DNA from 3 places in the Paenarthrobacter sp. NPDC089675 genome. Region 1 is predicted to be linked to each of the others. Evidence: riboswitches for the same ligand, from Rfam matches in the RefSeq annotation. Region 1 holds a riboswitch; each other region holds the start of a gene.
What was found. Region 1 has a riboswitch for cyclic di-AMP ahead of ACIPY2_RS20100 (NlpC/P60 family protein). Riboswitches for the same ligand answer to the same signal wherever they lie in the genome.
Positions count from the first base shown of each region.

Region 2: it holds a riboswitch for cyclic di-AMP, as region 1 does, so the genes downstream of both, ACIPY2_RS08030 (C40 family peptidase) here and ACIPY2_RS20100 (NlpC/P60 family protein) in region 1, are expected to answer to the same signal.
Region 3: it holds a riboswitch for cyclic di-AMP, as region 1 does, so the genes downstream of both, ACIPY2_RS11435 (hypothetical protein) here and ACIPY2_RS20100 (NlpC/P60 family protein) in region 1, are expected to answer to the same signal.

Region 1 is NZ_JBIVHM010000013.1:11,208-13,461, forward strand. It holds gene ACIPY2_RS20090 (NCS2 family permease) at 1-68, opposite strand, end outside; gene ACIPY2_RS20095 (copper resistance protein CopC) at 181-813, shown strand; cyclic di-AMP (ydaO/yuaA leader) riboswitch at 964-1,156, shown strand; gene ACIPY2_RS20100 (NlpC/P60 family protein) at 1,160-1,942, shown strand; gene ACIPY2_RS20105 (FAD-dependent monooxygenase) at 2,039-2,254, opposite strand, start outside.
Region 2 is NZ_JBIVHM010000003.1:84,017-86,270, reverse strand. It holds gene ACIPY2_RS08035 (NlpC/P60 family protein) at 1-675, opposite strand, end outside; gene ACIPY2_RS08030 (C40 family peptidase) at 775-1,506, opposite strand; cyclic di-AMP (ydaO/yuaA leader) riboswitch at 1,511-1,690, opposite strand; gene ACIPY2_RS08025 (M23 family metallopeptidase) at 1,815-2,254, opposite strand, start outside.
Region 3 is NZ_JBIVHM010000004.1:296,353-298,606, reverse strand. It holds gene ACIPY2_RS11440 (ATP-binding protein) at 1-849, shown strand, start outside; cyclic di-AMP (ydaO/yuaA leader) riboswitch at 958-1,141, shown strand; gene ACIPY2_RS11435 (hypothetical protein) at 1,145-1,984, shown strand; gene ACIPY2_RS11430 (glycosyltransferase) at 2,118-2,254, shown strand, end outside.

The sequences.
Region 1 (2,254 bases):
CGCGAATAGGTGGATCCGCGTTCGGAAATCTTGAAATAGCGGTCGATGGCAGAACCTTGTTTAAGCATGAAGGTCTCCGGAGATTGGGTGAGTGTGCTCTCAAATCCTATGCCCGGGATGTGGGGCGGCCGGACGATTCGCCTAGTCTGTAAGGAAGCCAACATTAGGAGAAACCGCCCCATGCGTACCGTCCGCCCGCTTCTGGCCGCCGTCGTAGCTGCTCTCGCTTTTGCTTCGGCTGTGCTGTTCGGCGCGGCCCCGGCGTCGGCGCACGACGTCGCTGAGTCCACGACGCCGGCGAACGGCGCCACGGTGGCGGTAGTTCCGGTGTCAGTGTCCATCACCTTCAACAACCGCCCCCTGGCCATTGGGTCCGGTGTGACGGTCACGGCCGGCGGCGAGAACTGGGCGGATGGCGCCGTCGAGATCATCGACAACCAGGCCGTGCAGAAACTGCGTTCGGGTGCGCCCGCAGGTGAGTACACGGTGACCTGGCGCGTGGTCAGCTCCGATTCGCACCCCATCGAGGGAACCTTCAAGTTCAAGGCCGCGGCCGGAAGCACGACGTCGGCTAGCGGCTCCGCGGGCTCGTCACCTTCAACTTCCGGATCGGCAGTCACGGTTCCGACGGCGGGAACAGCCGCTCCCGGAACTGCGACGGGAGAGTCGGCTCCGGCGGCGTCGCAGCCGTTCCCTTGGAGCATCGTCGGCCTGGCCGTGGTGGCTGTGGGCCTCGTTGTTTTCCTTGCCGTTACCGCGCGTAGGAAGCTGGCCGCCTCGAACGACGCCGAGGACGAAAGTTCCGCGGAATAACGCGATTTTCTACATACCTGCGAAAATCTCGAAACGGTTACCGCGACACGCTCACCAGGGCCTTCCCGTTACTTAAATGTGACTTTGCCGTGATCATCCGTTACGGTAGTACCTGTGCCCGATCCACACTTAGGGCACTTCCGGCCTGATTGCCTAGCTCTGCCGCAGTCCGGAATCCGTTCGCAGACAAACCTACGGCAGAGACGGGGAACCCAATTTAGGCCGCCGCTGAGCGTGCCTTGGGGTGAAGTCACGAAGCTTCCGCAGTTACAGCGGGAGATAGTGACCGGGTGACTCCCATCCGAATCCGACAGCTAACCTCGCAGGCATCGGGAGAGGCTTTTTCATGTCTTCACGCATTCTTCGCGGCCGTCGTAAGGCGGACAGCACGCGTCCCAATCCGTTCATCTCAATCTCCAAGGCAGTTGCCAGCAACGCTTCCGGTGCAGGCCGTCAGGCCGCGGTCATCGCAGCTGCTTCCGGCCTCGTGCTGACCGGCTCCATCGCAGCCCACGCAGCCGAGACTCCGGCCCAGGCACCTGTCCAGCGCGACTCCAGCCCGGCCACCGTTGCCGAGACCGCCGGCGAGGCCCCCAACAAGGTCGTCACCGCAGCTTCCACGGCTACCGTGAACTTCGAGCGCCCGGCCGTATCCTCAGTAGCTGCTCCGGTCATCGAGAAGCCAGCTCCTGTTGCTCCGGCTCCTGTTGCCAAGAAGGCTGCAACCACCGTTGCCGCCGCCCCGGCCAAGGCTGCAGCTGTTGCTGCTGCTCCCGCCGCCGCGGCCCCTGCCGCAGCCGCTCCGGCCGGCAGCATCAACGCGGCCATGGTTGCCTCGGCATACGCCCAGATCGGCATCATGCAGGACTGCACCGCCATGGTGGAGCGGGCCCTCGGCTCCGCAGGCATCCCCGTGGGTGACCTGGCTCCGATGCAGTTCCTGAACTACGGCAAGGTAGTCAGCGACCCCCAGCCGGGCGACATGATCGTCCAGTCGGGCCACGTTGCCATCTACATCGGCAACGGCCAGGCCATCAGCGGTGGCATCAACGGCAACCAGACCGGGATCCACCCGATCAGCTGGCTGACCGCAACCGGCCCCATCACGTACGTACGTGCGGGCGCCTAAGCTTCACCGCATCGCATAAACCAAAGGCCGGCACCCGGAGAAATCCTTCTCCAGGTGCCGGCCTTTGGCTTTGCCTAAAGCTTGGCTTTGTTGTTTCTAGGCGATCGCGATGCCCGGCCCTGCTGGAAGCGCCACCTTCGAGGAGATTGCCTGGCCAACTGCCTTGGCCTGACGGAGCACTTCCTTGGGCGTCGGCGTGATGAGTTCCCCTACGCCAACAAGGTGCATGCCCACTGCGCGCATGGCGGCCACCAGGTTCTGGCCAATTGCGATGCCCAGTTCGGCGAGCATCCGGCGCAACTGGCTTTGTGC
Region 2 (2,254 bases), on a different contig from region 1:
TGCCATGCCGTTACCGACGTAGACGGCGATGTGGGCCATTCCACCGTAACCACCGTTGGCGTAGTAGGCGAGGTCGCCTGGCTGTGCCTCCGCTGCGCTGACCACGCGGCCGAGGGAGAGGTAACCTGCAGGCCAATCGTGGAAGTGGATTCCCACGGCGGCCAGCGAGTTGGTCACCAGCATGGTGCAGTCCTGCGTCACGCCGAGCTGGGCGTAGGCGGCGGCAGCAATTGCAGCGCCCAGGCCGCTGGAAGCAGCGGGGGCTTTGGCGGCCGGAGTGGAGGAGTTCACGGCAAGCGTGGCATTACCGGAGGTCGAAGCAGTCTTTGCCTCCGCCTTGGCCGGAGCCTGCTCCACAACCGGAGCGGGAGCCTCCACCGTCGAGACAACGGGACGCTCGTAGGAGATGGCCACCGTGGAATCAGCGGCGATGCTCGACTGCGCAACAGCTTGGACATCGATCGACGACGTGGCGGTGGAATCATGCTGGACGTTGGCGTCGGCAGCGTTTGCGGCCACACCGCTGGTCAGGACCAAGCCCGAAGCAGCAGCAATAACGGCTGCCTGGCGGCCAACGCCACCGGCGTTGTCGCTGACAGCCTTCGCGATGACGGCGAGTGAGCTGGTCTTGGGGGCCTCAGCTCGGTGCCGTGCAACCTTGTTTGCACTGGTCATGGTTAATCTCTTTCCGTTTCCGTGCGCGGCTGGGACAGCACACGGGTCATGGGAGAGCCGGCACTTGGGGGGCATGCCGGCTAACCCGAATGGTGTTTTCTACTGCAGAGTGAAGAAGGAGGAGGTGCCCGTGGAGGCAACCGAGTGCAGGAGCGTGCCCTGGCTGGGGTTCAGCGCGCTGATCATCATGCCGTTGCCGACGTAGATGCCGACGTGCGCGCCGCCGTTCTGCATGACCAGGTCCCCGGGCTGGGGGTTGCTGGTGGGCTTCATTGCGGTCCATGCGTTGACGCGGGGGATGCTAATGCCGGCCTGGGCGTAGACCCACTGGGTGAAGCCGGAGCAGTCCCAGCCGTTGGGGGTAGTGCCGCCCCAAACGTAGGGGTGGCCGATGCCGGTGTAGGCGATCGCTGCGAGCCCCGAGGCGGCTGCGCTGGTTGCTGAAGCCTTTGCGTCGGAGGACTGGGCAGTGACGGCGCCGTTGGCCTGGTCTCCGGCGGCCTGGGAACGCTGCGTGGCCTGGGAAGCGCGCTGGACCTTGGGGGCTTCCTTGGTGACGACTACCGGGCTCTCGAAGGAGACGGTGGCGGTGGGCTCTGCGGTGACGACGGCGGTGGTGACCAGCTGCTGGGTGCTGGACTCTGCCTTGGAAACGTCGGTATCGGCTGCCTGGGAGGGAAGGCCCACCGTCAGGACGAGGCCGGATGCTGCGGCCAGGACTGCGGCCTGGCGGCCAACGGTTCCGGCGTTGTTCGAAACAGCCTTCGAAAGGGTGTTCAACGGGTTAACCGTCTCGGCGCGGTGGCGCGCAGGGGTAGTGCGTGATGACACGTAGGTAGCCTCTCCCAATGCCTGCGAGGTGAGCTGTCGGATTCGGATGGGAGTCATCCGGCCACGGCTTCGAAGAAGCTTTGTGACTTAACCCCAAGGCCTTCTTTCGAAGACCAAAAGTGGTTCCCCCGCCCCTGCCAGACGATTTATGCGAACGGACCCTGAGTGGTGGCAGAGCTAGGCAATCCACTCAAGTGCATCGGCCCCCTAAAAAGCCGATGCGCTTTAGACGGTACAACAGTTGAACGCGAATGTCACATTCAGATCACGGGGCGTGTCACGAATGCGAGAGACAACCATCAGCTGGCCTAGAGCCAACCCATGGGATCAACGACTTCGCCGTTGACCTGGACTTCAAAGTGGAGGTGGCAGCCGGTCGAGGCGCCTGTAGTGCCGCTCAAGGCCACGACGTCGCCGCGGTTGACGGTCTGGCCGACCTTGACGTTGAAGGACGACAGGTGGTTGTACGTGGTCTCCAGGCCGTTGCCGTGGTCCACTACCACCCGGTTGCCGCCGCCGTATTCGTGCCAGCCTGCAAAGGTGACCTTGCCTGCTGCCGCTGCGTGGACTGCGGTTCCACACTGCGCCACGAAGTCCTGGCCGCGGTGGAAGTCTCCGGTGCCGCCGGTCAAGGGGCTGACGCGGTAACCGAAGGGAGAAGCCGTGGTCAGTGTGTCGAGGGGGCTGCCCAGGGTGCCCTTGGAGGAGCTGGCAGTAATGCTTCCCACCGACTGTGCGCTCAAGAGCT
Region 3 (2,254 bases), on a different contig from region 1:
ACCAAGGTCTCGCGGCTGCCGCTCGACGCCGGTGAGGTGGCCCTTGCGGTGCGAGTGCCGCCGTCGGCTTCCCACCCGGGAACGGAAGTGGGCAGCGTTGGTTACGCCCTCAACCAGATGCTCAACAACGTCGCCAGGGCCCTCGAAGCACGGCAGGAAAGCGAAACCAAAGTCCGGCAGTTCGTCGCAGACGCGTCGCATGAGCTGCGGACGCCGCTCACGGCCATCCGCGGGTACACCGAAATGCTGCGCATGACGGAGAACTTCACCGAGGACGGCCGGAAGTCGCTGGCACGTGTCCAGAGCCAGTCCGAACGCATGACCACCCTGGTGGAAGATTTGCTGCTCCTTGCCAGGCTGGACGAGGGCCAACCACTGAAGCTCACGGACGTCGACCTCACCCAGTTGGTCATCGAGACTGTTAGTGACGAGAAAGTCATGGCGCCGGACCACATTTGGCAACTCCGCCTGCCGGACCAACCAATCACAGTGCGCGGGGACGCGACACAACTCCATCAGGTCCTGGCGAATTTGTTGTCCAACGCCCGGAAGCACACAGATCCCGGAACCACCGTGGTAACCGGGGTCATGATCTCCGCGGATGGCAGCGCAGTGGTCACCGTAACCGATAACGGACCCGGAATCCCTGCGGACTTCCAGGGGCGGATATTCTCCCGTTTCGCCCGGGCTGATTCGGCCCGGTCCGGCTCTGAAGGTACCTCCGGCCTGGGACTTTCCATCGTGGAGTCGATCGTGGGAGCTCACGGCGGAAGTGTCGAAGTAACCTCCAAACCCGGTCGCACAGAGTTTGCCCTGAGGCTCCCGTGCGTAACGGTCGAACACGCATAACGGAACGGGCAAGGCGACGCACCGCCGTCGTGATCTCTGTTACCCAAATGTGACTTAAGCGGAAACCTCCTGTAGCGTCGAAAGGGTGGGTCGCCCCAAGAGACCCACACCCGGGATGCGCCGAGCTCTGCCACTTCCCGGAGTTCCGTTCTCATCGAGGCAGAGACGGGGGACCCAGAGTCTCCGGGCCAGGCATTGCGCCGGCCCTTGGGGTGAAGCCGCAGCTACGCGCGCGGCCGGATGACCTCATCCGAACCCGACAGCTAACTCCGCAGGCGCTGAGAGGTAATCACACATGTCTGAATTCAAGGATCAGGCGCGCCCTTCCGCGCGCCATCGCGACGAAAACACCGCCCCGCTGACCAAGTCGCAGACCGTTCTGAAGAACGCTGCCCGTCAGGGCAAGGCCGGCCACCGCATGTCGGTAGTAGCCGGCGTTGTTGCCGCCGCACTCGGTGTTGCATCGCTGGGGCAGGCTGCAAACGCAGCCTTCAACCTTCCGGAACTGAGCCAGGCCGCCCAGACCCAGTCGGCAGCACAGATCGACCCGCAGGCCCGCGAGAACGCGGCCGCCGAAGCCGCCGCCCAGGCTGACGCCGCCAAGCAAGCCGCAGCAGAAAAGGCAGCTGCCGCCCAGAAGGCCGCCGCAGATAAAGCGGCCGCAGACAAGGCTGCAGCGGACAAAGCCGCCGCGGACCAGGCCGCCGCCGCGCAGGCTGCTGCCGAAAAGGCCGCCGCTGATGCCGCTGCCAAGGCCGCCGCGGACAAGGCAGCCGCAGACAAGGCAGCAGCTGACGCCGCAGCCGCCGCTGCGCCGAAGGCCGTTGACGATCCCGCCGCCGCCAAGGCGTACGCTGCCAGCATCCTGTCCAGCTACGGTTGGGGCCCGGGCGAAATGACCGCCCTGAACACGCTGTGGGAGAAGGAATCGGGCTGGCGCACCACTGCCACCAACGCTTCCAGCGGTGCGTACGGTATTGTCCAGTCGCTTCCGGCCGGCAAGATGGCTTCGGCGGGCGCTGACTGGCAGACCAACTACCAGACCCAGATCAAGTGGGGCCTGAACTACATCAAGGAACGCTACGGTTCCCCGTCGGCTGCCTTGGCCTTCCACCTGGCCAACAACTGGTACTAAGCCGAGAGCTTTCCCGAAAAGCCGCTCCCGTTCCGGGGGCGGCTTTTCGCGTCCCGCCGGACGGAGAAACTTACACAGTCCCGTCACAGCTTCCGCCTAAAGCCCTCACAATCGGCAGCCTCAATGTAAATGCATGACGCTCATAGATCCCGCCACCAGTGCGCTGCCGAACCCCGCCCATTCGGGGACCTTCGCCGCTCCTGCCTTGCCCCACCGGCAGCCGCGGCGCTCTCCCGTGGACACGCGGACCTCGGTCCCTGTCCTGGACGT